One region of the Micromonospora chokoriensis genome, then DNA from elsewhere that is predicted to be linked to it. Evidence: riboswitches for the same ligand, from Rfam matches in the RefSeq annotation. Region 1 holds a riboswitch; the other holds the start of a gene.
What was found. A riboswitch is a leader RNA that binds a small molecule or an ion and turns the genes downstream of it on or off. The one in region 1 is predicted to bind S-adenosylmethionine.
Positions count from the first base shown of each region.

Region 2: another riboswitch for S-adenosylmethionine. It lies ahead of GA0070612_RS27580 (ABC transporter substrate-binding protein); the one in region 1 lies ahead of thrC (threonine synthase).

Region 1 is NZ_LT607409.1:1,761,633-1,777,630, reverse strand. It holds gene GA0070612_RS08355 (S8 family serine peptidase) at 1-108, shown strand, start outside; gene GA0070612_RS08350 (GNAT family N-acetyltransferase) at 125-1,057, shown strand; gene GA0070612_RS08345 (hypothetical protein) at 1,137-1,385, shown strand; gene groL (chaperonin GroEL) at 1,444-3,066, opposite strand; gene GA0070612_RS08335 (hypothetical protein) at 3,339-4,583, opposite strand; gene GA0070612_RS08330 (cold-shock protein) at 4,679-4,882, opposite strand; gene GA0070612_RS08325 (GNAT family N-acetyltransferase) at 5,194-5,727, shown strand; gene paaN (phenylacetic acid degradation protein PaaN) at 5,843-7,516, opposite strand; partial or broken gene GA0070612_RS08315 (GNAT family N-acetyltransferase) at 7,567-8,585, opposite strand; gene thrC (threonine synthase) at 8,851-10,137, opposite strand; SAM riboswitch class I at 10,148-10,283, opposite strand; gene GA0070612_RS08305 (hypothetical protein) at 10,794-11,552, shown strand; gene GA0070612_RS08300 (DMT family transporter) at 11,553-12,515, opposite strand; gene GA0070612_RS08295 (ArsR/SmtB family transcription factor) at 12,607-12,912, shown strand; gene GA0070612_RS08290 (DoxX family protein) at 13,092-13,541, opposite strand; gene GA0070612_RS08285 (DUF4232 domain-containing protein) at 13,871-14,557, shown strand; gene GA0070612_RS08280 (ABC transporter permease) at 14,567-15,460, opposite strand; gene GA0070612_RS08275 (alpha/beta fold hydrolase) at 15,460-15,998, opposite strand, start outside.
Region 2 is NZ_LT607409.1:6,084,781-6,100,778, reverse strand. It holds gene GA0070612_RS27605 (alpha/beta fold hydrolase) at 1-646, opposite strand, end outside; gene GA0070612_RS27600 (BTAD domain-containing putative transcriptional regulator) at 770-4,075, shown strand; gene GA0070612_RS27595 (Na+/H+ antiporter) at 4,189-5,763, shown strand; gene GA0070612_RS27590 (amino acid ABC transporter ATP-binding protein) at 5,785-6,528, opposite strand; gene GA0070612_RS27585 (amino acid ABC transporter permease) at 6,525-7,298, opposite strand; gene GA0070612_RS27580 (ABC transporter substrate-binding protein) at 7,338-8,225, opposite strand; SAM riboswitch class IV at 8,500-8,611, opposite strand; gene GA0070612_RS27575 (amino acid transporter) at 8,698-10,638, opposite strand; gene corA (magnesium/cobalt transporter CorA) at 10,827-11,957, shown strand; gene GA0070612_RS31680 (hypothetical protein) at 11,973-12,164, opposite strand; gene GA0070612_RS27565 (2'-5' RNA ligase family protein) at 12,343-12,858, opposite strand; gene GA0070612_RS27555 (NAD(P)-dependent alcohol dehydrogenase) at 13,099-14,145, opposite strand; gene GA0070612_RS27550 (SCP2 sterol-binding domain-containing protein) at 14,291-14,698, shown strand; gene GA0070612_RS27545 (amylo-alpha-1,6-glucosidase) at 14,695-15,998, shown strand, end outside.

The DNA.
Region 1 (15,998 bases):
AACCCGTCCGACGACTGCGGCACCCCGTCGAACGTCACCGGCGTCGGTCAGGTCGACGCGTACGCAGCGGTCCGCGCCGCCGCAGGGGTGCGACCCGGTACCCGGTGATCTAGGGTCGGCGACCATGGACGCCGAGATCACCGTCACCGAGCTGAGCGCCGATCTGATCCCCGCCGTGGTACGGCTCTGCGAGCAGGCTCTGGACCTGCCCGAGGACGCCGCCGAGGCGGCCCCCGTCGTGGACGTGCTCTGGCCTCGGGCCGCCCGCGACCGGCGGGTGGTGGTGCTGGGCGCGTACCGGGGCGCGGACCTGGTCGGGGCGTTGATCTGCTCGGAGTCGTCGACCGATCCGGGCGTCGGGCACGTCGACCTGGCCGCGGTCCTCCCGCAGCAGCGCCGCCAGGGTGTCGGCCGTTCGCTGCTGCGCCGGGCCGAGCAGGTGCTCGCCGAGCACGGGATGACCGAGGTGCTGCTGGCCGGGAACCCGCCGTACTACGCGTGGCCGGGCATCGACGTCCGCTACACGCCGGCGGTGTGTGCCGCCCTCGCGCTGGGCTACCAGCAGGACCGGACCGCCTGGAACATGACCGCCGACCTGTCGTACGACGGGTCGCCGGCACTGCGGTCCACCGAGGCGGCCGAGCGTCGGCTGGCCGACCAGGGCGTGACCGTACGCCGGGCGGAGCCGAGGGACCTGCCGGCGCTCACCGCGTTCGCCCGGTCCACCTTCGGCGGCACGTGGGACGGCGAGTTGACCGGGTCGGTGGGTCGTGCCGGCGCCGGCTGCCACCTGGCGGAACGCGATGGCGAGGTGCTCGGCTTCGCCGCGTACGGGTCGTCGCGGCCGAGCTGGTTCGGGCCGATGGGCACCGCGCCGGCCGCCGAGGGCTCGGGCATCGGTGGGGTGCTGCTGCGGCGTTGCCTCCGGGATCAGCAGGCAGCCGGGCTGGATCGGGCGCAGATCGGCTGGGTGGGCCCGGTGCCGTTCTACTCGGGCAGCGCGGGCGCCTGGATCGAGCGGGTCTTCTTCCTGTACCGACGGACGTTGACGGAATAAACACGTCAAAGGGGACATGGATCCATTCGCCCGCGTCGGGCCATCGACGCCCCCTACCGTTTCGGTAGAGGAGGCAGCCATGACCACGGATGACGACCAGACCGAGGACGGCCCGCCGATCACCTGGAAACCGGTCGGCGAGCTCCCCGGCCAACTGCCGTTCGACCGGCTCGACTACGGCGATGCCGAGCAACTCGCCGAGATGACCACCGACGGGGAGCCGCCGGTGGTCGAGGAGCCGCGCGAGATGGTGGACGCTCCGATCCAACTGCTTCCGCCGTACGACCGGACGCGGAAACAGCGCAACCAGCGCCCACTACCGACCTGACGACGAACGGGGCGGACCGCGTCAGCGGCCCGCCCCGTTCGGTGTGTCGGAACTGGACTCAGAAGTCCATGTCCCCGCCACCCGGGCCAGCCGGGGCAGCCGGGGTCTTCTCCGGCTTGTCCGCGACGACGGCCTCGGTGGTGAGGAACAGCGCCGCGATGGAAGCGGCGTTCTGCAGCGCGGAGCGCGTCACCTTGGCCGGGTCGATGATGCCCGCGGCCAGCAGGTCCACGTACTCGCCGTTGGCGGCGTTGAGGCCGTGACCCGACTCGAGGTTACGGACCTTCTCCACCACGACGCCGCCCTCGAGGCCGGCGTTGACGGCGATCTGCCGCAGCGGGGCGTCCAGCGCGACCTTGACGATGTTCGCACCGGTCGCCTCGTCGCCGACCAGGTCGAGCTTGTCGAAGGCGGTCTTGCCGGCCTGGACCAGCGCGACGCCACCACCCGGGACGATGCCCTCCTCGACGGCGGCCTTCGCGTTGCGAACGGCGTCCTCGATGCGGTGCTTGCGCTCCTTGAGCTCGACCTCGGTGGCCGCGCCGACCTTGATGACCGCGACGCCGCCGGCCAGCTTGGCCAGCCGCTCCTGCAGCTTCTCGCGGTCGTAGTCGGAGTCGCTCTTGTCGATCTCGGCCCGGATCTGGTTGACCCGGCCCTGGATCTGCTCGGCGTCACCGGCACCGTCGACGATGGTGGTCTCGTCCTTGGTCACCACGACCTTGCGGGCGCGGCCCAGCATGTCGAGGCTGGCGGCGTCGAGCTTGAGGCCGACCTCCTCGCTGATGACCTGGCCACCGGCGAGGATGGCGATGTCGGTCAGCATGGCCTTGCGGCGGTCACCGAAGCCCGGCGCCTTGACGGCGACCGACTTGAAGGTGCCACGGACCTTGTTGACCACCAGGGTGGCGAGAGCCTCGCCCTCCAGGTCCTCGGCGATGATCAGCAGCGGCTTGCCCGACTGCATGACCTTCTCCAGGATCGGGAGCAGGTCCTTCACCGATGAGATCTTACTGTTGGCGATCAGGATGTACGGGTCGTCGAAGACGGCCTCCATACGCTCCGGGTCGGTCATGAAGTAGGCCGAGATGTAGCCCTTGTCGAAGCGCATACCCTCGGTGAGCTCCAGCTCCAGCCCGAAGGTGTTGCTCTCCTCGACGGTGATGACGCCTTCCTTGCCGACCTTGTCCATCGCCTCGGCGATGATCTCGCCGACGGTGCTGTCGCCGGCGGAGATGGAGGCGGTGGAGGCGATCTGCTCCTTGGTCTCGACGTCCTTGGCGAGCTTGGACAGCTCCTCCGAGACGCTCGCGACCGCGGTCTCGATGCCCCGCTTCAGGGCCATCGGGTTGGCGCCGGCGGCCACGTTGCGCAGGCCCTCGCGAACCAGGGCCTGGGCCAGGACGGTCGCCGTCGTCGTGCCGTCACCGGCAACGTCGTCGGTCTTCTTGGCGACCTCCTTGACCAGCTCAGCGCCGATCTTCTCGTACGGGTCCTCGAGCTCGATCTCCTTGGCGATGCTCACACCATCGTTGGTGATGGTGGGGGCACCCCACTTCTTCTCGAGCACGACGTTGCGGCCCTTGGGGCCGAGGGTCACCTTCACGGCGTCGGCGAGCTGGTTCATGCCCCGCTCGAGGCCGCGGCGCGCCTCTTCGTCGAACGCGATCATCTTGGCCATACGGCGTTGTCCTCCTGGACACTCACGGGCCACCCGAGATGTCTGCCCCGGATGGGCCGCCTGGTGTACGCACCTTGGGACGTCGCCACCTGGCGACGACGACGTCCTTCGGCCGGGCCGGATAGCCCGCGACGACCGGCCATGTGCCGCCCCGGCGTCTCCACGCCGGTGCAACCTGGCCCCACCGTCCCGACCATTGGCACTCACGGTATGCGAGTGCCAATGACTTGTTTAGCACTCTCCCCTGTCGAGTGCAAGCACGATGTGGCCGCTCAGCCGAGTTCCGCGGCCAGTCCGGCGGTGTTCACCGGCGCCTCATGCGCGCGCTGCTCGGTGTACGTCAGCAGCAGACCGATCATCTGGGCGAGGTGGGCCGGCAGGGCCAGCACCGCGGTGACTCCGATCACCACCACCGCGCCGACCGCGGTGCCCGCCGAGGCGAAGGGATCCGTACCGAACGCGGCGGTGCCGGCCCCCTCGATGGCGCTGGCGACGAAGCTGACGACGATCACCGCGAGGGCCACCAGCGCCACCCGACCGAGCAGCAGGCCGAGCCGGTCGTGGAACATCCGGAAGGATCGGCCGATCGGGTTGTGGCGCTCGAAGAGGTAGACCGGGCCGGCCATGCTCAGCGCGAACGCCAGGTAGATGCCCGGTAGGACGCAGAAGCAGATGCCGATGCCGATGAGCAGGCTGATCAGCAGGGTCCAGCCCCACAGCCCGAGCGCCCGACGGAGGCCGTAGCGCAGTGCGGAGTCGAGGCCGGCCGCCTGACCGACGGCCTGCCGGGTGATCACCCAGCTGCCGGCGGCCCATCCGACGGCCTGCACCAGGCCGATCACCAGGCTCCCGCCGACCAGCACGGCCAGGAGACCCGCCAGCTCCGCGACGAAGTTGTCCGGCAGCGCCGCTGTCGAACTCGTCTCGACCTCGGCAGCCCAGCTGGCCGACGGGTCCAACCCGAGAGAGATCACCGACAGCACCGCCGCGGGGAGCACCTGGGTGAGCAGCATGATGGGCACCAGCTGCCGCCAGCCCCGGCGCAGCGCTTCCCCGCACCTGTTGAACCAGCCGCCGATGCCGGCACCGGGCGGGGTGACCAGGGGGTCGTTCGGGTCGAAGCCGTAACCGGGCGGGTACCACCCGACCGGCGGCCCCGGATGCCACTGCTGCCCGCCGTAGGGACCGGCCCCGGGCGGGTAGCCCCCGGTGGGCGGAAACACCCAGCCCTGCGGCGGCGGACCGCCCGCACCCCAGGCACCCTGCGCCGGATCCGCACCCGGCGGCGGACCGCCCGCACCCCAGGCACCCTGCGCCGGATCCGCACCCGGCGGCGGACCGCCCGCACCCCAGGCACCCGGTGCGGGGTCCCACCCCGGCGGCGGACCGGCCGGCGGCACGCCTGGCTCCCCGCCCGGCGGCAGACCGGCCGGGCCGGGCTGGCTCTGGGTCGGGTCGGACGGGCCCGGCTCACCCGACCCGGACGGCGGGGTGGACGAGGGTGGCTGGTCGGTCATGAACGCTCCTCAGCATCGGCTGGAACGGTTCACGATCTTCCCGGTTACGCGCCCGTGCCGCTGCCCCGACGCGCGGGGTTGTCGGCGCGCGACGTTCAGCCGATGACGCGTACGTGCTCCGCCTGCGGACCCTTCTGGCCCTGCGCGATCTCGAACTCCACCCGCTGGCCGTCCTCCAACGCCTTGTAGCCGTCCATCTCGATCGCGGAGAAGTGAACGAACACGTCCTGACCGCCGTCGACGGCGATGAAGCCGTAACCCTTTTCGGCGTTGAACCACTTCACGGAACCCTGTGCCACGGTGCCACTTCCCTCACTCTGCGCGGCGTTGCCTGCCCGGCGCCCGGCACAGCCGGACGCCATCGGAGCACCGCCTCAGCAATCGATGACGGCCATTGAAAGCGGTGACCGAAATCGCACGCTACACGAGGAGTGACAGCCGCGCACGACCACAAACCGGGCATACTTCAATGCGGCTGGATCATCGTCGGCGGACCGCTTTTCCGATCCACCGGATCCAGGGTGGTGGATCCGGTGGATCGCCCAGGGGCTACCGGCGGCAGGAGTGGCGCGGCCGGAACCGGATCCGGCCCTGTGGTAGGCATGCGGACATGACCATCGACACCGGTTCGCCCGGCCTGCGGCAGGCGGAGATCCGCCGGGTTCGGCCGATGGATGCCGCCCGGATGCGGGCGCTGCGCCTGGAGATGCTCGCCGACGCGCCATTGGCCTTCCTGGAGACGATCGCGGAGGCGGCGGCCCGGTCCCACGCCGAGTACGCCGCCCGGGTCGCGTACACCTCCGCCGGCCCGAACAACGCTCAGTTCGTCGCGGACCCGGGCCGTGGACGGCTGGTCGGGCACGCCGGCGGCACCATCGCTCCGACCGAGGCGGGGCTGACGGTGATCTACGCCGTCTACGTCACGCCGACCTGGCGGGGCAGCGGCCTGCTCGGTGAGCTGATCGACGGTGTGGCCGCCTGGTCGCGGTCCTGCGGCCGACCGGAGTTGCTGCTGGAGGTCGTGGTGGGCAACGACCGTGCCTACCGCGCCTACCAACGGCTCGGTTTCGAGGACACCGGCGTACGGGTCCCCCACCCCAACATCCCCGCGATGACGGAGCTCCAAATGCGCCGCGCAGCCTAACCCAACCCGCCTCCTCCCCCGCCCCCTCCCGCCAGCGTCCGGTGATCAAGAGGTTGCGTCAGGGATCGCCTCGCGCTGACGCAAACCTCTTGATCACTTCGGCCGTTGGGGGCCGTCAGGCTGGGCGTCGGGACTGGACGATGCGGAAGCGGTTCGCCACGTACGCGCCGTCGGTCAGGGCCGCGTTGGCCGCCGCGTTGGCACCACTGCCGTGGAAGTCGGAGAACGCCGCCGACTGGTTCACGAAGACACCGCCGGTGAGGTTGCAGGACAGGTGCACCCCCACCTCGACCGCGACCGCCTCGGTGGCGTCCAGCACCGCCTCGTCCGTCGAGTAGACCCCGGCGGTGAGCGCGCCCTTCTCACCGACCGTGCGACGCAGCAGCTCCAGGCTGTGCGCCGTCGAGTCGGTCGCGATGGCGAACGAGATGGGCCCGAACCACTCCCGGCCGTACGTCTCCGTGTCGTCCGCGGCCAGCTTCACGATCGTCGGGGTACGCACCACCGCGTCGGCGTACGCCGGGTGGTCCACGGCCCGCGACTCCAACACCGGCTCGCCGACCTTGGTGACCTCGGCCAGCCGCTCCAACACCCCGTCGTTGACGATGGCGCCGGTCAGCTCCACACCCCGGGCCGGGTCGGCGGTGAGCTTGCCGACCGCTGCGGCGATGCCGCCGGCCACCTCGTCGAAGCTCTTGTGCCCCTGGTCGGTCTCGATGCCACCCGCCGGGATGAGGATGTTCTGCGAGGTGGTGCACATCTGACCGCTGTAGAGGGTCAGCGTGAAACCGAGGTTGCGGCACATGCCGGCGAAGTCGTCGGTGGAGTCGATGACGACGGTGTTCAGACCGGCCTTCTCGGTGTAGACCGACGCCTGCCGGGCGTGCGTCTCCAGCCAGTCGCCGTACTCGGTGGAACCGGTGAAGTCGACGATCTTGACAGCCTGGTGCAGGGCCAGGTCGCTGGCGAGCTTCTCGCCGGGGGCCTCGGCCGCCAGCGTGACCAGGTTCGGGTCGAAGCCGGCCTCGGCGAGCACCTCCCGGGCGTACCTCACGGTGATGGCCAGCGGCAGCACCGCGCGCGGGTGCGGCTTGACGATCACCGGGTTGCCGGTGACGAGCGAGGCGAACAGCCCGGGGTACGAGTTCCAGGTCGGGAAGGTGTTGCAGCCGATGACGAGCGCCACCCCACGCGGCACCACGTGGAACGTCTTGGTCATCCGCAGCGGGTCGCCCTTGCCGGCGGACTTCTCCCAACCGGCGGTGCCCGGGTGCCGGGTCATCTCGGCGTACGCGTACGCCAGCGCTTCCAGGGCACGATCCAGCGCGTGCGCGCCGCCGGCCTGGAAGGCCATCACGAACGCCTGCCCGCTGGTGAACTGCACCGCGTTGGCCAGCTCGAAGATGTGCTTGTGCAGCCGGTCGAGGATCTCCAGGCAGACGCCCACCCGGGCCTGCGGGCCGGCGTCGCGCCACACGGGCAGCGCGGCGGTGGCGGCGCTCACCAGCTCGCCGGGACCGGCGTGCGGGTACCGCACCGCCAACTCCACCCCGAACGGGCTCGTCTCGGTGGCGACCCGCACACCGGCGCCCGGCTGGTCGAGCGGAAAATCACCACCGAGGTACGCCTCGAAGGCGGCCTTGCCGTCGGCGGCGGCGGTCTCGCCGTACACCCGGGGGCTGGGAGATTCGGGATAGGCGGACCAGTAGCCCCGCTCCGTGATCGCGGTCAGCGCACGGTTGAGGGTGTCGGCGTGCCTCTCGTACAGGGGATGCGGGGTCTCCGTCATGCCCGCCATCATGCCTGAGGACCGACCGCGAGCAGTAGCGCGAATGCCCGTCAGAGGGTGAGCTGCCAGTCGGTCCAGGCGTCCACCGGGCGGAAGCCGAGCTGCTCGTTGATCGCCACCATGTAGCTGTTGCTGGCGGCGTGAACGTGTCGATCACGCGGACCGCCGGCTCGTGGGTGAGCAGGTGGTGCAGGTTCTCCGCCTTGGCGATCAGGCCGAGCCGGTGCCCACGGTGGGCCGGGTCGACGATGGTGATCTGCTGGAACGCGTGCCAGTCGGCGGACGCGCCCACGTCCAGCAGGGTCCAGGCGACCAGCCGACCGGACGCCTCGTGTCGCATCCCGAGGTGGTAGCGCCGCCGCCCCCTGGCGTCCAGGGCACGCTCGTTGCCGCGGATGCGGTCGGCGTCGACCTGCTCCGGCTCCCACTGCACGTCGTCCATGGGAGCGTCCATGAGCAGCCGGCCGTCCAGGTGGGCGATGTCCGCTACGTACTCCTGCGGGGTTGTTCCCTGCCAGCAGACCGAGTGGTAGCCCTCGGCCCGGGGTCGGGCCTCGGCCAGCGCCGCGCGCAACGCGACCCGGTCGATCCCGCCGACGTCGAGCCGGCGACGCACCTCCGCCAACGCGGACTTGGCGCCGGTGGCGGCGGCGAAGGCGTCACCGGCCGCCGACCGTGCCGGCCCGCCGGGCAGCGCGGACACGGCCATCGCGACGACCCGCTTGCGCCCGTGCTCACGGAGCAGACGCGCCGCGTACTCGTGCAGCGCCCGCCCGACGCCCCGCCGACGCAGGTCGGGGTGCACGACCAGCTCGGCAGTGGCGTTCTCGGTGTTGTCCAACTGGGGCAGGTCCAGTTGGAGGTAGCCGGCTGGCACACCGTCCAGTCGGGCGAGCGCCCAGAGCGAACGGGTGCCGGGCATCGGCGTGTGGATCAGCGCGTCGAAGCGTCGCCGGCAGAACGGCGGGAAGTCCGGCAGGTCGACGTCGTTGGCCGTCGACCCGATCCGGTACGCCTCGTCGACAGCCACCCGGTCGGCGCCGTCGAACGACGTGATGGTGATGCTCATGCCGCTGAGCGTGCACCCGGGAAAAGCGATCGGGCCAGCGAATTACTCGCTGGCCCGATCGAACGTGGTCGGGAGGGACACTCGCACAACGCCTCCGGCGTTGGGTCGTAAGAACTTCAAAAGTCTTCGGCGAAATGCCCTCCCGCACGGAGCATCTTGCGCCGTCCGGTTCCTGCCGTCAAGTCCGTAGCGGCGGGTTTTCCACACTCACAGCGAAAACCCAGTTACCCGGCGGATCGCCCGGCCCCGTCCGGACGATGCGGGATCAGCCGAGGAGACCGGCGTCGCGGGCCGCCCGCAGCGAGGGCTTGATGCGGTGGGTCGGCCCGACCTGACCGGCCACCGCGTCGATGGTCTTCAGGCCCTCGCCGGTGTTGAACACCACGGTCTCCGCGGTCGGGTCGAGCCGACCGGACTCGACCAGCTTCCGCAGCACCGCCACCGTCACACCGCCGGCGGTCTCCGCGAAGACACCTGTCGTGCGGGCCAGATCGCGGATGGCGGCCCGGATCTCGTCGTCGTCGGCGTACTCCATCCAGCCGCCGGTGCGGCGGACCGCCTCCAGCGCGTAGAGGCCGGCGGCGGGGTCGCCGATGTTGAGCGACTTGGCGATGCCGGTGGGTTTGACCGGGGTGATCGAGTCGGCGTCGTCGTGCAGGGCGACGGCGATCGGGTTGCATCCGGCCGACTGGGCGCCGAAGACCTTCCACCCGCCGGCCGGCGCCTCGACCAGGCCGATCTCCACCAGCTCGGTGAACGCCTTGTCAATCTTGGTGAGCAGTTCGCCGCTGGCCATCGGGATGACCACCTGCGCGGGGATCCGCCACCCGAGCTGCTCGGCGACCTCGTAGCCGAGGGTCTTGGAGCCCTCCGCGTAGTACGGCCGGACGTTGACGTTGACGAACGCGGTGTCCTCGAACTCGTCGGTCTCCACCAGTTCGCCGCAGAGCCGGTTGACGTCGTCGTACGAGCCGTCGATCGCGACCAGCTCGCCGCCGTAGACGGCGGTGGTGATGACCTTGCCCTGTTCCAGGTCGCTGGGGATGAAGACGACGGAGGGCACTCCGGCACGGGCGCCGTGTGCGGCCACCGAGTTGGCCAGGTTGCCGGTCGACGCGCAGGCGAACCGGGTGAAGCCGAGCGCCCTCGCCGCGGTGAGGGCCACCGAGACGACCCGGTCCTTGAAGGAGTGGGTGGGGTTGGCGCTGTCGTCCTTGACCCAGAGCGGCGCGGTGATGCCCAGCTCGGCGGCGAGGTGCGGGGCCGCCACCAACGGGGTCAGCCCCGGGTCGAGGGTGACCCGGGTGGTCGGGTCCTGACCGGCGGGGAGCAGTGCGGCGTACCGCCAGATGTTCTTCGGCCCGGCCTCGATCTGCTCCCGGGTGACCGTCGCCAGGGCGGCGGTGTCGTAGTCGACCTCCAGCGGGCCGAAACACTCGTAACAGGCGTGCTGGGCCACGAGCGGGTAGCGCGCCGAACAGGCACGGCAGACCAAGGCGCGGGCGGGGCTGGCGGAGGTGTCGATGCCGGAGGCGACGAGCGTCGACGTCATGTCGAGATTCCTCTCATCTTTCCCCGCATCGCACGGTGCGGCGGGGACGGAATTGGCACCTGCCCCGCCTGTCGCTCAGCGATGAGCGCACGGGGTGGTTGCCGGGGCGTCGTCGGGCCGTATCCCTCAGCCCCTCTGGATGAGGTATGCAGTTGTGCCGCCGAGTCTACGCAACACCACGCGGGACACCCACGGGCGTCCCGCGTGGTGAACAGTTCGACCAGCCCCGCCATCGACCGACACGCGGGGCCCTGCCGTACGCGCGGCGGTGTACAGCCACGTCCAACCCAGCGACACCCACTTGTCCTGCCAGTTCGCCGAGTTCTGGTCGATCGAGCAGACGATCTGGTGCAGGTCCATCTGGCCGTACAGGGCTGCGTACGAGCCGAAGGGGCTGCCGGTAACCGTCGCCGAAACACAGCATCATCGAGTTGTCCCAGCTCACCAGGACCGTCCGGTCGGTCTTTGTGGTGCCGGAGACGAGGGTGGAGTGCTGACCGGAGCCGTGTAGGTAGGACGTGACCTTCGGTCACGCTAGCCATAACAGAGGTGCGCACGACAGACTTGGGTGTGTCGATGCCTCGTGGTAGACATCGGGCATTCCCCGACGGCTCGGCGGGGTGGATGAAACGGGGATCGAGCATGGTGGCACGCGCATGACCATCGACCAGGCCGCCGGCCAGCCTTCGACCGACTCTCCCGAGCAGCACCGACATCGGCGACCACTGTGGTGGCTGGCCCTCGTACTGGCCGTCGCGGCCCTGGTCGTCGCCGTGGTGGTCGCCGTCACCAGACAGACCGACGACCCGCAGGTGGAGCGGGACGCGGCTGAGACCACACCGAGCGCCGCCGCCCCGGGCCCTCCCGGCGCGGTCGGGCCGGACACCAGCGCGCCCGCAGGGTCTTCCGCCGTGCCCGACGCTTCCCTGAACGGGGCCAACCCGGCGCCCACTCGCTCACCCTTCGACAACGGCGACACCGTGATGGCTGGTGTCGATCCCCAGGCGTTGCTGCAGCGGCTGGCAGCGCGGTGGAAGCTGCGGCTCTACAGCAATCCGTACTTCGGCTCCGCCACCCGGCACAGTGGGGCAGCCGGCGACGCGGCCAGCGGAACCCGGCAGGTGACGCTGCTCGTCGACCAGGAGAAGCGGCTGCGCGGCGTGTACTGCGGGGCCAGCGGTCCGGGCGATCGACCGCTCACCGGCGAGGGGCGGCAGTTCATCGACGACTGCGCCCTCGGGGCTCTCGCTGTCGGTGCGGACCGCGACAGCCTCGACGCTTGGCTGGACCGCCGGATCACCGCCGCCAAGGCTGCGCAGCCCGAGCGGGAGGAGGGCCGGGTCGGCGACTACCGCGTCGTGCTCAACCACCCCGCCGGTGGTCTGGTCGCCGTCGAACTGACCCGGCCCGCCTAGCTAACGACTCACCACCGCGACCGGGTCGACTACCGCCACCGGGTCGGCGACGGCGGTCGCCTGGTAGGCGGGGGCGGTGCGTGCGCGGGTCACCACGTTGGCGGCGACCAGGGCAGCGATGGTGAGCGCCGCCCCGGCCAGCTCGATCCCGACCGGGCGGTAGCCGCGGACGATCTGCACGACGAAGGTGGTCACCGGGACCAGGTTCATGAACAGCGCCGCGTTGGCCGCACCGAGTCGCTGCACACCGGTGTTCCAGGCCAGGACCGCGACCACCGCGCCGACCAGCACCGCGTACGCCAACTGCGGGGTGACCGCCACGAGGTCGGCGACGCCGGGCGCGTGCTGCCAGCCGACGGCGTCGGCGCCGATGCTCAGCACGAGCATGGCGGCCGTGCCGGCGAGCGCGGTCAGGGTGGTGAAGCGCAGTGGCGACCACTCGCCGAAGCGGGTGGCGCCGTGGGTGTAGATGCCCCAACCGAGCACCGCGCCGATCATCATCAGCCCGCCGAGACCGAACTGGCCGAGCCCGGCCAGGCTTCCGCGGGTGATCACCAGGCCGACACCGAGGAGCGCCACCAGCGAGAGGCTCAGCAGGAGCGGCCTCGGGCGTACGCCGTCCCGGGCCCAACGGACCAGTTGGGTGATCACCGGGGTGGTGGCCACGAAGAGCGACACCTGTTGCGGGGCGGCGTGCTCCAGCGCCAGGTTGGTGAGCAGGTTGAAGCCGGCGAAGCCGACCACTCCGAGCACCACCACCTCGACCAGCCGGGTGCCGGGCCGCAGCGCGTCGGCACCCTCGCGGAGCAGCAGGATGGCGACCAGTACGACGGCGGCGAGGAGGTAACGGGCGGTGGTCAGGTTGAGCGGGTCGACCCGGTTCAACGCGCTGGCCAGGACCGGGAACATCACCCCCCAGCCGAGGACGGCGATCAGCGGGTATGCGACGGCGCGGGATCGCATCGACAGCTCCAATGTTCGAGTATCGTCGAACTAACGACACCGACAGTAGGAGCTTGTTCGAGAATTGTCGAACAAGGGTTACACTGGTCACATGGAGCCGCACGAGCCCGAACTGTCCGCCGTACCGGTCACCGCCGTGCTGGCCGCACTCGCCGACGACGTGCGGCTACAGATCGTCCGTGCGCTCGCCGAGGGCGGCGAGGCCGCCTGCGGAAGCTTCGACTTCGGCATCTCCAAGGCGACCCGCAGCCACCACCTGAAGGTGCTGCGCGAGGCGGGCCTGACCCGCACCCGCGCCGCCGGCACCAGCCGCCTGGTACGGCTCCGCCGCGACGAGGTGGACAAGCTCTACCCCGGTCTCCTGGACGCGGTCCTCACCTCCCGCCCGCCGGCCTGACCGCCCTGCCGCCCACCGGCCCGACCGCCGCGCCCGGCGGGGGCCCAACCTCTCCCGCGCATCCTTTGGAGCTGAATCGTGTACGGCATCACCCGACGGACCGCTCCCCGGACCACTCCCCCGGCGCGCGTCGCCGGAACCCCTCGTCGGAGCTCCGGCGACGCGCGGAACGGGTGCGGTCAGACGGACACCGGGCTGGGTTCGGCCACCGAGGACGGCGGAGCGTCGGTGCGGCGTCGGAAGAGCAGTGAGTCGAGTGCCCACGGGCCGGCGCCGAGCGCGGCGACCAGCAGGAACGACCAGCAGAAGAGGGCCGACAGTTCGCCCCCGTTCTGCAGCGGCAGCAGATGGTCCGGCTGGTGCACGACGAAGTAGGCGTACGCCATCGAGCCGGACGCGAGGAGGGCGGCGGGTCGGGTGAACAACCCGACCAGCACCAGGGCGCCGCAGACCAGTTGGATCAGCGCGGCCCACCAGCCGGGCCAGGTGCCGACCGGTACCGCCTGGCCGGTCATGGGGTTGCCGCCGAACAACCCGAAGACCGAAGTCAGACCATGCAGCGCGAACAGCAGACCGATCACGATGCGGAACAGGGACAGGGTCGGCCCGCCGAGCCGAGTGACGTTCATGGGTACCTCCATCGAAGGAAACAGATCTCTTCAATGTGAGGCATGAAAGTATCGAAGCTTATAAATTCCTTGCTAGTGGGAAAGTCCCCGGTCGGAATGTACCGCTGTCGAGCGCTCCGCGTCGAGCGCTCCGCGCGGCGCGAGGAGGCTGCCAAGCCACCGACCTGCACCAATGCGCGAACAACACAGGCAAACGCCCCGTGGGCACGCTCCCATAATGTGGATGGCACCTGTCCGGCTGCCTGGCGGAAGCGCCGCCCTGGAACGGCCCGACCGGCGCTGCGAGGGTCGGGCGGTGGCGGGACACCTCGATGGGCGAGGATCGACAGATGATCTCCAGCCTTACGACACCTCGACGACGGGCCGGCGCAGCGGTCGCGGGGGTTCTTCTGCTCACCGCCTGCACCCCCGGTGACCATCGCGGCCAGGGCGGAGATCCGACGGGCCCGCCGCCGGCCGTGCGGAGCCCCACCCCGTCGGCCGGCGTCGAACCACTGGCGGTGTGTCCGGCCTCCGGCGTGCAGATCCGGTCCACCGGGTCGGACGCCGCGATGGGCCTACGCGCCCTCGGCCTTGAGCTGGTGAACTGCGGCGACCGCCCGTACCAGCTCAACGGGTACCCGATCCTGCACCTGTTCGACGAACAGCGCGAGCCGGTCATGCTGCGCGTGGTCAACGGCGCCAAGGAGATCACCTCGGGCTTCGACCAGCCGCCCCGGCCGGTCACCCTCGCCCCCGCCGAACGGGCCACCGCCGTGGTGCTCTGGCGCAACCTCGTCACCGATTCGACAGTGGTCGCCACGAACGGGAGGTACCTGACCGTGACACCCGCTGCCGGGCAACCGGCCGCCGACGTCGACCCGGACGGGCCGGTCGACCTCGGCAACACCGGCCGGATCGGCGTCAGCGCCTGGAAGAAGGCCGACCCGGCCACGCCGGTGCCGACGCGTCCAGCCCGGCCTCCGGCACCGAGCGCGGTGCCGTCGTCGGTGAGCCCGCCGGACGGTCGACTCTGAGCGCAGCGGCTACGACGTGATGTCCTTGCGGGTGAAGCGCCAGAACGCCAACCCCCAGAACAACGTCGCGTAGCTGATCGCCGAGACGCTGCCCCGGACCACGTCGTCGGTCTGCACCGGGGTCGACAGCAATCCCAGCCAGGCGGTGCTGAAGTGGGTGGGCAGGAAGTCGCGTACCGCGCCCAGGGCGGTGATCTGGTCCAGGATGCTGGACAGGATCCACAGCAGCACCGCCCCACCCACCGCGCCCAACGCGGCGTCGGTGGTCACCGACAGCAGGAACGCCAGCCCGGCCACCACCAGGAGTACGACGGCCAGGTAGCCGAGCACCGCCAGCAACCGGAGCAGCCCCTCGGTCGGTTCCAGTTCGGCGGCGACGGTGCTGCGCAGCGGCGACCAGCCGTACCGCAGGGTGCCGACCAGCAACGCGGTGCCGGCCAACAACAGCAGGGCCAGCCCCGAGTACGCGAGCGCGACCACCAGCTTCACCGTCAGCAACCGGGCCCGGGGCACCGGGACCGCCAGCAGGTAGCGCAGGCTGCCCCAGCTCGCCTCGCTGGCCACCGTGTCCCCGCAGAACAGCGCGACGACGACCACCAGCAGGAACGACGCCGACACGAAGATCGAGAACAGGGTGAAGTTGAGGCCGCCCGAGGTGGCCAACTCGACCAGGCTGGAGAACTCGTTGCGGCCGTTGTCGTCGTCGCCGGAGTCGAACTGGAAGGCGATCAGGATGATCAGCGGCAGGAGCACCATGAAGCCGAGCGCCAACTGGGTACGCCGCCGGGACGCCTGCCGCCGGAACTCCGCCGTGAAGGGCATGGTGGCCGACGCCCGGTAACCGCGGGCCGCGCCGGCCGGGTCGGTGACGCCCAGCGGCGTCTCGACGGAAGAGCCTGCCATCACCGGTCACCGCTTCCCCGAGAGTTCTCGCCCACCAGGGCGAGGAACGCGTCCTCCAGGCGGCGCCGGGGCACCACCCGGTCCACCCCGATGCCGGCGCGCACCAGCTCGGCCACCACCTCGCTGCGGGCCGTGCCGTTGGTGTCGACCACCAACTGACCGTCGCTCTCCGGCAGCACCCGGACACCGTGCAGCCGGTCCAGCACCGCCCGCGCCGCGACCCGGTCGCTGACGTCGAACAGCACGCTCGGCGACTCGCCCACGATCTCCTCCACCGGCCCGGACGCCACGATCCGGCCCTTGTTCACCACCACCGCGTGCGTGCAGGTCTGCTCGACCTCGGCCAGCAGGTGGCTGGAGACCAGCACCGCCCGCCCGTCCGTGGCGTAGCGCTGGAGGACCCGGCGCATCTCGGCGATCTGCGGCGGGTCGAGCCCGTCGGTGGGTTCGTCCAGCACCAGCAGCTCGGGGAGGCCGAGCATGGCCTGGGCGATGGCCAGGCGCTGACGCATGCCGTGGCTGTAGTTCTTGATCTTCC
Region 2 (15,998 bases), 2.6 Mb from region 1:
CCGACGCCCGGTAGTCGGCGACGATCGACGTGACCGCGTCACGGGACGCCCGCAGGTAGGCCGCCCGCACGTCGGCCGGTAGGGCCTCCGGATCGCGGGTCCAGACGTCCAGGAAGTGGCCGAAGAAGGCGTCCGGGCTGCCACCGATCAACTCTTCCGGCAGCCCGGGTGGCTGCGCCATCAGATACAGGTGGAACGCGACCGCCGCGGAGGTGCCGTGCAGCACGTCCCACATGTCCAGGGTGGGCACCACGTCGAGCAACGCCAGCCGGCTGATCGCCGCCGGGTGGTCCAGGCCGGCGCGGAACGCGACGAGCGCGCCCCGATCGTGGCCCGCCAGCGCGAACCGTTCGTGGCCGAACGCGCGGGCCAGCGTCACGACGTCGGCGGCCATGGTGCGCTTGGCGTACCCGGTGCCGTCGGTGTCGACGGGTCTGTCGCTGTCGCCGTAGCCGCGCAGGTCGGGGCAGATGACGGTGTGGTCGGCGGCCAGGTCGGCCGCGACGTGCCGCCACATGAGGTGGGTCTGCGGGAAACCGTGCAGCAGCACGACAGCTGGTCCGGAACCACCGACGGCGACGTTGAGCGTCACACCGTCCGCGACGCCCACGCGCCGGTAGTCGAATCCGTTGATCCTGGGGTCCACGGGAGAACCTCTCTGGTGAGCAGTGCCGGCGGGGGCGACGGCCCCGCGTCGTCGTACGTCGTCGAGCCTTCTCCGCGCTGATCAGCAAGCGGTCAGCGTCCGATCAGCGCCTAGATTGGTGCCATGACCAGGCAGCCGACCACACCGGACGTGGTGACCTTCGGCGTCCTCGGGCCGGTGACCGCCGTCACCGGGCGTGGCCCGGCACCGCTGCGTGGGCACCGGCACCGCCTGGTGCTGGCCCGGCTGTTGATCGCCCACGGGAGGGTGGTGCCGGTGCGGCGTCTGGTCGACGACCTGTGGGAGGTCGCGCCGGACGGCGCGGTGGGCGCGATCCGGACGTTCGTCGCCGACCTGCGGCGGGCCCTGGAGCCCGACCGGCCACCACGGCAGCCGCCCCGGATCCTGGTCACCGAGCCACCGGGGTACGTGCTGCGGGTCGCCCCGGACGCGGTGGACGCCGGCCGGTTCGAGGCAGCCGTCGGCGAGGCGGGTCCACTGCTCTCGGCGGGACGTCCCGCGCAGGCCCTGACCGCCCTGGACGGGGCACTCCGACTCTGGCGGGGCCCCGCGTACGCGGACTGCGCGAACGAGATCTGGGCGGCGGCGGAGATCAACCGACTGGACGAGTTGCGCATGCTCGCCGTCGAGCGGCGGGCGGAGGCGCTGCTGGCACTGGGGCGGCCGGACGAAGCCGCCGCCGACCTGCCCGCCCACCTGGCCAGCCATCCGCTGCGGGAGGACGCCTGGCGGTTGCTCGCGGTGGCCCGGTACCGCGCCGGTCGGCAGGGGGACGCCCTCGCTGCGCTTCGCGAGGCGCGCGACGTCCTGGTGACGCAGTTGGGCGTGGATCCCGGGCCCGAGTTGCAGCGGCTGGAAGCCGACGTCCTGGCCCAGGCGCCGCATCTCACCCCGGCCCCCGACGCCGCCGCCACCCCCCGACTCCGGGAGCCCGCGGCACCGCAGCCGGCGCCGCAGCGTCCGTTCCTCGGCAGAGAAGCGGAGCTGGACCGCCTGCGGCACGCCGCCCAGGCCGCGCTCCGACGCCGTACGCCCACCCTCGCGCTCCTCGGCGGCGACCCGGGTGCCGGCAAGACCGCGTTGGCCGAGACGGTGGCCCGACAGTTGGCCGCCGAGGGCTGGACCACCGCGTGGGGACGCAGCCCGGAGTACGAGGGGGCCCCGCCGGCCTGGCCGTGGACCCAGGTCACCGACGCGCTCACCGGCCTGGTGGAGGCCTCCGGTCCGACCGACGAACCGGGCGACCCCGCCGGTGGTCGGTTCCGTCGGCACCGGGCGGTGGCGTCGTTGATCGCGGCGGTCGGCGACCGGGGGCCGCTGCTCGTGGTCCTCGACGACCTGCACCGCGCCGACGGTGACACCCTGGACCTGCTGACCGCCCTGCTCACCGGTCCACACCCGGCCACCGGGCCGGTGCTCGTCCTCGGCACCTACCGGGCCACCGAGATCAGTCCGGAGCTGACCGCCGCCCTGGCCCGCGTCGCCGGGCTGGAGCCGACCCGGGAGTACCTGGCCGGCCTCTCCGCGTCGGCGACGGGTGAGCTGGCCCGCGCCGTCGTCGGCACGGCACTCTCCCCGAGCACCGCCCAGTTGATCCACGACCGCAGCGGAGGCAACCCGTTCTTCGTCCGCGAGCTGGCCCAGCTGTACGCGAGCGAGGGGGAGACCGCACTGGCCTCGGTGCCGCCCGGCGTGCGCGACGTGATCCGACACCGGTTGGCGCAGCTACCCACACCGACGCGCACCGTGCTGCGGCAGGCCGCCGTGCTCGGCCGGGACCTCGACCTGGAGATCCTCACCTCCCTGGCGGGCGACCCCGCAGTCGTGCTGGACGCCGTCGACCGCGCTCTCCAGGCCGGTTTCCTGGCCGAGCGGGAGCCCGACGGTCAGCTGCGCTTCACCCACATCCTGGTCCGCGACACGCTCTACGCCGACCTGTCCACACCGCGCCGTGCCGCGTGGCACGCGACCATCGCCGAAGCGCTGCGCCGACGAGATCCGGTCGCGCCGGCCGCGATCGCGCACCACCTGCTCCGCGCCGGTGGACGGGCCGCTGCCGGTCGCGCCGGCGCGTACGCCCGCACGGCTGCCGAGCAGGCCGAACGAGGCGGCAACCCGCACGAGGCGGCCCGCCTGTGGCGGCAGGTCATCGAGGCGTACGACAGTGCCGGTGGCGTCGAGCAGCGTGAGCGGTTGACCGCGCTGCTCGGTCTGGGGCGGGCGCTGGCCGTGACCGGGCGGCTGGCCGAGGCGCGAGGGCGACGGGCCGAGGCGATCACCGCCGCCGAGTCGGTCGGCGATCCGCTGCTGATCGAGGAGGTGCTGGCCGGCTTCGACGTACCCGCCGTCTGGACGCGCAACGACGACGACCGGCTCTCCGGGCACATCGTCCGCGCTGCCGAGCGGGCCCTGAGCGCTCTCGGTCCGACCGGCTCGGCGCGGCGCAGCCGGCTCCTGAGCACCCTCGCGCTGGAGCTGCGCGGCACCACCGTTGACAGTGGTCGCCGGGCGGCGTACGAGGCCGAGACGATCGCCCGGACGCTCGGCGACCCCGGGCTGCTGGCCTTCGCGCTCAACGCCCGCTTCATGCACACCTTCCAGCGCGCCGGCCTCGCCGGTGACCGGGCCCGGATCGGTCGCGAGGTGGTCGACCTGGCCGCCCGGCACCGGTTGGTGACCTTCGAGGTGCTCGGCCACCTCGTGCTGGTCCAGGCGTACTGCGCGCTGGCCGACCGGCCCGCGGCCGACGCGCACGCCCGTGCCGCCGACCGCCTCGCCGAGCGCTACGAGTTGCCGTTGGTCGCGGTGTTCACCAGGTGGTTCGCCGCGCTGCGCCTGGCTCTCGACGGCGAGTCGGCCGCGGCGGCGGACGCCTTCCACGCGGCGGCCCGGCACCTGCCCGCGGACGGTATGCCGGGCCTGACGCGTGGGCTGCTCCCGCTCGCGCTGCTCGGCCTGCGGCTGGCCGACGCCGTCGACGACGGGGCCGACGCGCTCGACCGACCGATTCCGGGCGGGGCGGGTTGGGCGACGATGGACTGGGGGCCGCACGAGCCGTGGGTCCGGCCGTTGCTGCTGCTCGCCGACGGTGACCGGGACGCTGCGGCAGCGGCCCTGCGGGCACTTCCGGAAGGGCCGCACGATCTTCTCCGGGAGGTGCGCCTCTGCCTCGTCGGTCGGGCGGCGCGTGTCCTCGGCGACCGGGGCACGATGGAACGGGTTCACGCCGACCTGTTGCCGGCGGCGGAGGAACTGGCTGCCGGCAGCGGCGTGCTCACCGTCGGCCCGGTGGCCGGGCACCTCGCCGCCCTGGCCGGTGCACTGGGCCGCGCGGAGGAATCGGCCGCGCACCGCCAGGTCGCCCGCGCGGTCGGCGACCGGGCCCGGACGGCCGCTCCCGCCCGCTGATCGTCGTTCGCCGTCCACGGCGACTTGCCGATTCTCCTCGGAACCCGCCGGTGGGTGCGGTCAGATGGAAGGACCGGCGCGTCCACCGCCGGCGACGATCGAGGGGGTACGCCGTGCAGGCGCTCGTCATGATCGTGGTGCTGGGCGTCACCGTCCTGATCGGCACCACGCTCGGCGGACGGTACCGGGTGGCCCCGCCGGTCCTGCTCATCGCGTTCGGGGTGCTGCTCGGCCTGACGCCTCCGCTGTCCGAGGTCACCCTGGAACCCGAGCTGGTGCTGCTGATCTTCCTACCGGCGATCCTGTACCGGGAGAGCCTCACCATCAGTCTGCGCGAGATCCGGGCCAACCTTCCGGTGATCGGGTCGCTCGCCGTGGTGCTGGTGGTCCTCACCATGGTCACTGTCTCGTTCACCGCGCAGGCGTTCGGGGTGGACCCCGCTGCCGCCTGGGTGCTCGGCGCCGTCCTCGCCCCGACCGACGCCGCAGCGGTCACCGGGCTCGCGAAACGGCTGCCCCGAAAGCTGCTCACCACCCTGCACGCCGAAAGTCTGATCAACGACGGCACCGCCCTGGTGATCTTCGCGGTGGCCGTCGGCCTGCTCGTGCACAGCGCGGACCCGGGCGCGCTGCGCATCGGTGAGGAGTTCGTCGGCGCCAGCGTCGGCGGCGTCCTGGCCGGTGCGCTGGTGGGGGTGGCCGTGGTGCTGGTCCGCAAACGGCTCGACGACCCGCTTCGGGAGGGCGCGTTGAGCGTGCTCACGCCGTTCGCCGCGTTCCTGCTGGCCGATGCCGTGCACGCCAGCGGTGTGCTGGCGGTGGTGGTCGCCGGTCTGGTGCTCTCCTACGCCGGTCCACGGGTGATCCGCGCCCGGTCCCGGGTGCTGGCGTACGCGTTCTGGGACCTGTCCACGTTCCTCATCAACGGCGGGCTGTTCGTCCTCCTCGGTACGCAGATACCCCGCGCGGTGCGGGGCATCACCAGTACCTCGCCCGAGCGCGCCCTGGTGATCGTGCTCGTCGTGACCCTCGTCGTCATCGGCACCCGGCTGTTGTTCGTCTACCTCACCTCGCAGATCGCCAGGCTGCGACGGCGCCGGATCATGGACCCGAGCCAGGGGCCCTCGAGCTGGCGGGTGGGGACCGTCGCCGGTTGGTCCGGCTTCCGGGGCGCGGTGTCGCTGGCCGCCGCCCTGGCCGTGCCGACGGTGACCGTCGACGGTCAACCGGTGATCGAGCGTGACCTGATCATCTTCGTCACCGCGTTGGTGATCGTGCTGATCATGCTGCTCCAGGGCACCACCCTGCCGCTGGTCGTGCACTGGGCGGGGCTGGTCGGCGACCCCGAACGCGTCGACGAGGCCCGGCACGCCCGGCGGCGGGCCACCGAGGCGGGCCTGGCCGCTCTGCCCCAGGTCGCGGCCGAGGTCGGCGCGCAGGAGGAGTCGGTCCGTCGGCTGCGCGCCGAGTACCAGCGGCACCTGGAGGACCTCAACGAGAGCGGTGGGAGCACCGCCGAGGAGCGCCGCCTGGAACGTCGTCTGCGCCTGCGCGTCCTGGCCCACAAACGTCGGGAGGTCACCCGTCTGCGCGACAACCGGGAGATCGACGACCTGGTGCTTCAGGAGCTTCAGGCCGCCCTGGACAACGAGGAGATCCGGCTGCTGGGGCGCGGACCCCACGAGTGACCGCCCGGGTGCCGCCGCGACTCAGAGCACCTGGGACAGGAACCGGCGGAGCCGGGGGTGCTCGGCCCGTTCGAAGACCGCCTCGGGCGGCCCGGCCTCCAGCACCACGCCCCGGTCCATGAAGGCGACGGTGTCGGCGACCTGCCGGGCGAAGCCCATCTCGTGGGTGACCACCACCATGGTCATGCCGGCGGCGGACAGGTCGGCCATCACCCCGAGCACGCCCTTGACCAGCTCCGGGTCGAGCGCCGAGGTGGCCTCGTCGAAGAGCATCACCTCGGGCCGCAGCGCCAGCGCCCGGGCGATCGCGACCCGCTGCTGCTGACCGCCGGAGAGCTGCGCCGGGCGTGCGTCGGCCTTGGCCGCCAACCCGACCAGGTCCAGTTGGGCCCGGGCCACGGCCTCCGCCTCGTCCTCGCCGAGCTTGCGCAGCCGACGCAGCGCGAGGGTGACGTTGCGCAGCACGCTCATGTGCGGGAACAGGTTGAACTGCTGGAAGACCATGCCGACCCGCTGCCGCAGGCCGTCCGGGTCGTCGCCCAGCACGCTGCGCCCGTCCAACAGCACGTCGCCGCGGTCCGGCTCGATCAGCCGGTTGATGGTGCGCAGGAGGGTCGACTTGCCGGACCCGGACGGGCCGATCACGCAGGCCGTCCCCCCGCGCGGCACGGTGAGGTCGACGCCGCGCAGCACCCGGTTCGGCCCGAAGGCGAGGTGCACGTCCCGTACGTCGAGGCTGACCGAGGTGGTGGTGTCGGTGGTCATCGCCGGTCTCCCTGGACGGTGGCGGGCAGCGGGAGGTCGTCGTCCTCGTCGGCGGCTGCGGTGGCTGGTCGGCCGTGGCGCAGCCGCCGGTCGATCCCGTTGACGACGTGGGTCAGCGGAACGGTCAGCGCCAGGTAGAAGAGCCCGGCCAGGAGCAGCGCGGACTCGTTGCCGGTGGTGGCCGCGTAGTCCTGCCCGATCCGGAACAGCTCCCGCTGGCTGGCCACCAGGCCGAGGAAGTAGACCAGGCTGGAGTCCTTGATCAGCGCGATGAGCTGGTTGACCCAGGCCGGCAGGACCCGCCGGACGCCCTGCGGGATGATCACCAGCCGCATCGCGTCGGACCAGGAGAAGCCGAGCGCGCGGGCGCCCTCCAACTGGGCGGCCTCCACCGACTGGATGCCGGAGCGGAAGATCTCCCCGATGTACGCGGCGGCGATCAGCGACAGCGCCAGGATCCCCAACGGGTAGGGGTCCGGTCCCCAGACCCGCATGCCCAGCGGTGCCAGCCCGACGCCGATCAACAGGATCGTCGCCGCGGCCGGCAGCCCCCGGAACACGTCGGTGTAGACCCGCGCCGGCCAGCGCAACCACCGGCTGCGGGAGATCCCGGCGACGGCCAACAGCAGGCCCAGCACCGAGCCGAGCAGGGCGGCGGAGACCGCCAGGATCAGCGTGTTCGGCAACCCGACGGTCAGCATCTCGGGCAGCGCCTCGCGCATCGCGTCGAGGTCGAAGAACGTCTCCCACAGGGTGCTCAACGGATCCATCGGTCGTCTCTCCTACCGTCCCGCTCGCTCGTCACCGGTTCAGGACGCGGCCGACGCCGACGTGGACGCCGACGGCGCGACCGACGCGGACGGTGCCGCCACCGCTCCGCTGCCCGGCGTGAAGTCCGCCGGGATCGGCCGGCCGGGGTAGTACTGGGCCTGCAACCGGTTCCAGGTGCCGTCCGCGATGACCTCGTCGAGAGCCTTGTTCAGCGCCTCGCGCAGCTTGTCGCCGCCCTTCGCGAACGCGTACGCGGTGGGTGCCGGGCTGAGCTGCTTGGCCGCCACGGTGATCTTGCCGTTGCTGTCGGCGGCCGACTTCTCGCCGATCTCCGCCGGGGCGATCCACGCGTCGGCGGTGCCGGCCTTGAGCTGGTTGATCGCGCCGTTGTAGTCCGGCACCCGCACCGGGTCGAGCTGCTTGCCGGTGGCGTAGTCGTCCTGCACGGTGCCCTGCACCACCACGACCCGCTTGCCGGCGAGCTGGTCGAAGCCGGTGATCGGCGAGCCGGCCGGGACGTCCAGGCCGAAGTAGCCGAAGTCGTAACCGTTGCCGAAGTCGACTGTCTTCTTCCGCGCCTCGGTGATGGTGATCGAGGAACTGCCGACGTCGAACTTGTGGTTGTTGACCTGGGAGAGCAACGCGGAGAAGTCGGTGCCGACGAACTCGACCCGGAGGCCGAGCTTGCCGGCCACGGCGGTCAGCAGGTCGTTGTCGAAGCCGGTGAACGTGCCGTCCTTGAGGTACACGTTCGGCGGGGCGTCGGTCAGGGTGCCGGCCCGCAGCACGCCCGGTTGTGCCAGGCCGTACGGGTTGGCGCCGGTGTCGGACGAGCTGTCGCCGCCGCAGGCGGTGAGCGTGGTGGCGGCCAGCACGGCGGCCGCGCCCAGGGCGGTGGCACGGGTCAGGGCAGGAAGAAGTCGCACGGGTGTCTCCGGGAAGGTCGCGTCCGGCGCGCACGGATGTGCGTCGCCGGCGGTGCGCCCGACGGGCGTACCGGTGAGGGAGGTTCGGGAGGAGGGCTGCGCTAGTGCGTGGTGCCGCGTCGACACGCGGCGCTGCACATTCGCATCATGTCCACGTGCCGCCGCCGGGTCAGTGCCGGCGAGGGCCAACCGGCGCGGACGCCCGCGACGTCGGTCGGTGGAGTGGTGCTGAGGATGTGCATGGTTCTCCCGGGTCTGTGCTGACCTGGGTGCCAGGCCACGCTTGCACCGACGTCCTGTCGGTGCCTGGTCTTCACCCGGGGCACCCCACCGCGGAGGAGGGTTGCCGGCCAGCGAGCCGGGGCTTCGCGCTGGCGCTCATGACCTGCGCCGAGGCTAGCAGCAGGCACGGGTGGGTCGTCCAGTCGTTATGACCACGCTCACCAGGGGAGATGGGTGGCCGGCACTCCCGTCAGCCGGCGTGCACGTGGGGTCGTCGGCGCGGATCGGGCTCGTGCCGACGCAGGATCTCCCGGGTGACGGAGGCGATCTCACCCTGCCCGAACGCCAGGTAGCGCAGGACGTTGCGGCCCGGGCCGCCCTCGGTCCACTGGAAGTAGATGTGGGGACGCCGGCGGGTCCGGTCGCGGATCTCCAGCAGCAGGGCGGCGAGCGCGTTGGGCACCGCGGAGCTGGTCAGGCTGAGCACCGGGAAGTGACCGTCGACCAGTCTGCCGGTCACCACCAGTTCGGTCTCGAAGTCCGACGGGTCGCTGACGTGCACCTCGACGAAGAGCACGTCGGTGTCGTCGGGGAAGTCGTTGTCCGCCATGGTCTGCGCCAGCTTGGCGCGGTATTCCGCCTCACCCCGGCCGTCGGGCTCGTGGGCGATGAGGCGGATCCGCCGTCCGTCGCGCCCGTCGATCATCCGGGTCGCGACCGGGTCCAGCTCGACGTGGTCGACCCGCAGCTCGAAGGCGCGCGACAACCGGGAGAGCAGCGAGACCACGATGATCCCGCCGATGAAACAGGCCGCGATCTTGACGCCGTCGGGGCGTTCCACCACGTTCGCCAGCGTGGTGTAGACGAAGATCACCGCGATGGTGCCGAACGCGACAGTGCGGCCGCGCTGCCGGTGCCGCACCGCCGCGAGGGTCACCGCCGTCGTGGCCGAGGTGATCAACACCAGAACCCCGGTGGCGTACGCGCCGCCCTGCGCGTCCACGCTGGCCTCGAAGACGATCGTGATCAGGAACGCCACCGCCGTGAAGACCAGCACCAGTGGCCGGACCGCCCGTGCCCAGGTCGGGGCCATGCCGTAGCGAGGCAGATAGCGGGGTACGAGGTTGAGCAGCCCGGCCATCGCCGACGCCCCCGCGAACCAGAGGATGCCGATGGTGGACAGGTCGTAGACGGTGCCGAACACCTCCCCGAGATGCGCGTGCGCCAGGTAGGCCAACGCGCGGCCGTTCGCCGGCCCGCCGGCCTGGAACGCCTCCGGTGGGATCAGGATCGTGGTCGTCACGCTGCTGGTGATCAGGAAGACGCTCATGATCACGGCGGCGGTGGTGAGCAGCCGGCGAGCGCCCCTGATGCGGCCCAGCGGTCGCGCCTCGGAGTCCTGCGGGTCGCCGCGCACGCTCGGCATCACGGCCACGCCGGTCTCGAAGCCGGACAGACCCAGCGCCAACTTCGGAAAGACCACCAGCGACAGGGCGACCACCATCCACGGATCCCCGTGGCTCGTGGTCAGCGTGGTGGTCCAGTCCTCGACGGCGCTCGGGTGCGTCACCACCCGCCACAGCGCGTCGGCCATCACCACCGCGTTCAGCGTCAGGTAGAGCGCGACCAGGACGACGGCGATCCCGATGGCCTCGGTGAATCCCTTGAGGAACACCGCGCCCAGCAGCGCCACGAGCAGCAGCGTGAGCAGCACCTCGTGTCCCTTGAGCCCGCCGGGCCAGAACGGGTTCTCGTCGATGTGCGCGGTGGCGTCGGCCGCCGAGAGGGTGATGGTGATGATGAAGTCGGTGGCCGCGAAGCCGAGCAGCACCAGCACCAGCAACTTGCCCGGCCAGTAGCTCAGCAGGCGTACCAGCATCGCGATGGAGCCCTCGCCGTGCGGGCTCTCCGCCGCCACCCGTCGGTAGACCGGCAGGGCGCCCAGCAGGGTCACCAGCACCAGCACCAGGGTCGCCACCGGCGAGAGCGCCCCGGCGGCGAGCGCCGCGATGCCCGGCTGGTAGCCCAGCGTCGAGAAGTAGTCGACACCGGTCAGGCACATCACCTTCCACCAGGGGTGGTGCCGGTGCTCCGGCGGGCGTCCGTGCGGCCCCGGGTGCTGCACGGGCTCCTCGGCGCCGGCACGCAGCAGCCACTCCCGCAGCCGGCCCGCGCGCTTGTCGACCTCCACCGGCGCGTCCCCCGTCAGTCCCGCCCCTGGTAACCGTGAGTATCCGCCCACGGTCGGCCGCCCGTCCGGCGGTGCGGGGAACCCACCCCGCGTCCCAGCGGGTTTCGGGCGCGGGGCAGGGGGGAAGCAGCGGCCCCGCGGTGGCGGGAGTCGTGCCGGACCGGGCGTCACCGGGGAGGGGACAGGGCATGGTCGGTGGCCGTCGCTTCCGCCCGGGTGGGGGCTTCGGTCGCCAACTCGACGAGTACGAGACGCCCGTCGGCGTGCCACCGCCCACGGAGTCGCCCACCCCGCCCGTCGGTGGCCTGGTGGACAGCGCCGTCTACCTCCGTGGGCACCGGTTCGCCTCCCCGTCCGGCCTCGCCGAGACGTACCGCTGCCTGCAGGAGCAGGACGGCGCGATGGCCTGGATCGGGTTGTACCGGCCCGACATCGAGCAGATCACCTCACTGGCGCGGGAGTTCCGCCTGCACGACCTGGCGGTCGAGGACGCGATCAACGCCCACCAGCGACCCAAGCTGGAACGCTACGGGGAGACCCTGTTCGTGGTGCTGCGCGCCGCCCGCTACGACGACCTCCGGGAGGAGGTCGAGTTCTCCGAGCTGCATCTGTTCATCGGGCCGGGCTTCGTGGTCACCGTCCGGCACGGTGAGGCGCCGGACCTGGCCGCGGTGCGGCGGCGCATGGAGGTCGAGGCGCAGATGCTCGCCCGGGGCCCCGAGGCGGTCCTGTACGCCATCCTCGACCAGGTCGTCGACGGGTACGCGCCGGTCGTTGCCGGGCTGGAGAACGACATCGACGAGATCGAGACCCAGGTGTTCGGTGGTGACCCGAACGCGAGCCGGCGCATCTACGGCCTGAGCCGCGAGGTGATCCAGTTCCAGCGCGCCGCGCGACCCCTGCTCGCGGTGCTCGACGCGCTGGCCGACGGGGCGGGCAGTGCCGACACGGACGAGGAGCTGCGCCGCTACCTGCGGGACGTCACCGACCACCTGACCCAGGTGGTGGAACGGGTGGACGGGTTCCGGCACCTGTTGCAGAACATCCTCACCGTCAACGCCACACTCGTCTCGCAGCAGCAGAACGAGGAGATGCGGAGCCTCACGGCGGCCAGCTACGCGCAGAACGAGGAGCTGAAGAAGGTCTCGTCCTGGGCCGCGATCCTGTTCGCGCCCACGCTGATCGGCACCGTGTACGGCATGAACTTCGTCCACATGCCGGAGTTGCACTGGCGCTTCGGCTACCTGTTCGCGCTGCTGTTGATGCTGCTGGTCTGCGGCACCCTCTATCTGATCTTCAAGCGGCGCGGCTGGCTGTGAGCCGCCCGCCGAGGATCATTCGATGCCGCGCAGGATGTGCCGTTCGTCCTCGACGTCGTCGTCGCCGGCACTGATCCGGCCGAGCAGGACGGCGGCGGCCCAGATCGTCAGGGGCGTGGCCGCCCCGGTCATACCGCCGGCCGTCCGGTCGTCCCGGCTCTGGCTCCGCTCCGCTCGCGGTGGCCTGCGCTGAGCCTGCATAGGCACTGCCCCTCCTCGTCGAAGCCGCCGTGGGCAGCGCGGCGTGACCCCGCGCGGCCGGCCGGGCGGGACACGCTCGGCAGGACGGCATCTACGTCGAACCATCCCACGTCAGGCCTCATGACCACCGCTTCTTTTCGGTTTCCCGACTGACGCCCGCCAAACCGGACATTTTTGTGCAGGGTCAGGGCAGCGGGTGGGCGATGCCCCGCGCGTGGTCGGTGAGGGCCGCCCCGACCACCGTCGCGGTCAGCGGCAACACCTCCAGGCAACGGCGCACCGCGGCGGCCATCAGCGCGTTCGGCACCCGCATGGAGAGCGTGCAGTGCGGCACCCAACGGCCCGGCTGGTAGTGCTCGGCCAACGGGATGCCGGCGGCGGCGAGCCGGTCGTGGACCGTGCGATGGTGGGCCAGCAGCTCCGGGGTGGGCGTCGGACCGAGCCAGAGCACCCGACCGACGAACTGACCGGCGTGCTGGAACTCCAGCCGCAGGGGAGCGGCGACGACCGTCCCGTGCAGGGCCGCGGCGACCTGCTCCGGGTCGAAGCGGGGCGCCACCGCCAGTGAGACGTGCGGACGGTGACGTTGCTCCAGCAGCGAGCGCATGCTCTGCACTCCCTCGGTCTCCAGCGCGTCCCACAGCACCCGGATCCGACGGGTGGCGTCCGGGTCCAGGTACAACTCCACCGCCGCGACCATTCGATCACCGTAGCGGCCGAGGTTCGGGCGACCGCGCTCGGCGGTACCTGGCCGTCGCGTCGCGTACCGGAAGGTTCCTGGCCGGCCTGCGCCCGGCGGCGGACCTGGACCGCGTCGTCGACGAGGGGTGGGACCCGCCGGTCACCCTCGGCGTCGGGCTGGTCAGCGTCGCCGAGGACGACCTGCAACACGTGGGTCAGGCCGGCTACCTGCGCGGCCTGCTCGAAACCGGCTGACCGCTCACGGCACGATCACGGCCCGGCCCTGCAGCGTGCCGTCGCGCATCTGCCGGTACGCGTCGAGCGCGTCCTGCAACGCGAAGTGGGTGGTCGTCGGCCGGATCAGACCACGGGCGCCCAGGTCGAGCACCTCGACCAGTTCCGGGCGGCTACCCCAGTAGGTGGTCGCGATGCTCACCTCGTACGGCACGGAGAAGAACGACACCGCCAGGGTGCCGCCGCCGAGACCCACAATGGTCAGGTCGCCCACCGTGCGGGCCGTCGCCACGCCCAGGGCGAGGGTGGCATCGGTGCCGACGAAGTCCAGCACCACGTCGGCGCCCCGACCGCCGGTGGCCTGCCGGATCTCCTCGGCGGCACCCGGACCGGAGCTGATCGTTCGGTCGGCACCGCACTCCTCGGCCAGCCGTAACGCCTCGGGGCGGTTGTCCACCGCGAGCACGCGGGCGGCGGTGGTGGCCTTCAGGATCTGTACGCCCACGTGCCCCAGCCCGCCGACTCCGATCACCACGGCCGTGCTGCCGGGCGGCAGCTTCGGCCAGGAGCGGCGAACCGCGTGGTACGGGGTGAGCCCGGCATCGGTCAGCGGCGCGGCGTCAGCCGGATCCAGCCCTTCCGGCAGGGGTACGAGGTGCCGCGCGTCCGGGACCAGCTCGAACTCGGCCATCCCCCCGTCCAGTCCGAGCCCGCCGCCACCGCTGGGCACCGGAGCGCCGGATGGGTTTTCGCAGTACGTGTCGACACCGACCCGGCACCGGGCGCAGGTGCCGCAGCCCCACGCGCCGAAGACGGCCACCGGCTGCCCGACGGACAGCCCGGTCACCCCGTCGCCGAGGGCGTGCACCCAGCCGGCGTTCTCGTGGCCGAGGGTGAACGGTGGATTCCAGGGCATGGTGCCGGGCTCGAACTCGTCCATCAGGTGCAGGTCGGAATGGCAGGCGCCGGCACCGCCGATCCGGACCACCACCTGACCCGGCCCGGGTGTCGGGTCGGGGACCTCGACCAGCTCCGGCGTCGACCTCCATTCCGGCAACCGCAGCGCGCGCATCCGGTGCTCCCTCGCTCGACGGAGTCGGTGGCTGCCCCCTTCGCCACGGCCCAAACTGGCCGGCGGTGCGTCTCACCCGTTTCGGGTGAACCGGTCTCACCCGGGCGCGGGCGATCCTGCGGAGAAGCGTGGGGGAGGGGACCTGATGGGCGCGACGGCAGAGCGGTACCTGCAACAGTTGGACGACGGTCGGCGCCCCGACCTGCCGGAGACCACGAGGGGAACGCTGCGGCTGGACGTACGCAGCGACGGCTGCACCGACCACTGGTACCTGAGAGTCGCCGACCAGCACGTCCAGGTGACCCGCTCGGATGACGACGCCGACCTGGTGGTCCGCGCCGACCGCTGGGTGTTCGACAGCATGGTCAACGGTGAGCTGCATCCCGGAGCGGCGATGCTGCGCAACGAGCTGACGATGCAGGGTGACATGCGCCTGCTGCTGGTGCTGCGACGGATCTTCGCGGGACCGGCCGGCGCCCGCCACCCTCGGGAGCTGGGTCGGGCCGCCCTGGCCGCCCGGCCCGCGACGGCCGCTCGGGAGGGTCGATCGTGAAGCAGGAACTGCTGCATGTCATCGCCGGCAACGTGTTCGCCATCAGTGACGCCCAGGGCGACATCGAGGCCGAAGCGCGCACACCCGTCGGTCTCTTCGCGTACGACACGCGTTTCCTGTCCCACTGGGTGCTCACCATCGACGGCGAACGGATCAACGCGCTGTCCCGCGACGACATGACGTACTTCGAGACCCGGTACTTCCTGGTCCCGGGCGCGGCGAGCCACTATGTCGACGCCGACGTGTCGATCATCCGGCACCGCTCGATCCACGACTGCATGCACGAGAAGATCACCGTGCTCAACCACTCGGCGGAGCCGGCCGAGTTCACCGTCCGGTTGGAGATGGGCAGCGACTTCACCGACATCGCCGAGATCGGCCACCTCCGGCGGCGGGTCGTCCAGGTCACCCCGGACTCGACCGGACGCCAGCTCGTGCTGCGCTACCAGCGGCAACGGTTCGTTCGACAGACCACAGTGCAGAGCACGGCCCCGGTCGAGGTCGACGAGGAGGGAATGACGTTCCGGATCCGGGTCGCCCCGGACGGCAAGTGGGAGACCGACCTGCACATCGCGATGAACATGGGCGGCGAGGGCGGCCAGGACGTACGCGCCTCCCTGGAGTCGCACCAGCGGGCCGTGCGGGGCGGGATGCGCGAGGACCTGGCGAACTGGATGGAGCGGGCCCCGACGCTGGTCGCCGAACGCGACGGGTTGGAGGACATGTACTCCGGCGCCCTGGCCGACCTGGCGGCACTGCGGTACAAGCCGTGGTCGTCCCCCGAGCGGGTGCCGATCGCCGGTCTGCCGTGGACGATGTGGTTGTGCGGACGGCACAGCATCATCACCTGCCTGCAGACGATGGCGTTCACCCCGGAGTTGACCCCCGCGACGCTGCGGATGCTGGCGTTCCTCCAGGGCGCACAACTCGACGACGAACTGGACGAGGAGCCGGGCAAGATCCTGGCCCACCTCCGCTACGGCGAGTCCGGCGCGTTCGGCGACCGGGCGAACGCGTTGTACTACGGCGCGGCGGACACCACCCCGCTCTTCGTGATCCTGCTCGACGAGTACGAGCGCTGGTCCGGTGACGCGGCCCTGGTGCACGAGCTGCGCCAACCGGTCCGCATGGCGCTGGACTGGATCGACGAGTACGGCGACCTGACCGGCGACGGTTACGTGCGCTACCAGCGCCGCAACGAGCGCAGCGGCGCGGTCAACCAGTGTTGGAAGGACACCCCGGACGCCATCACCGATGCGCACGGCCACCAACCGGCCCTTCCCCGCGCCACCTGCGAGTT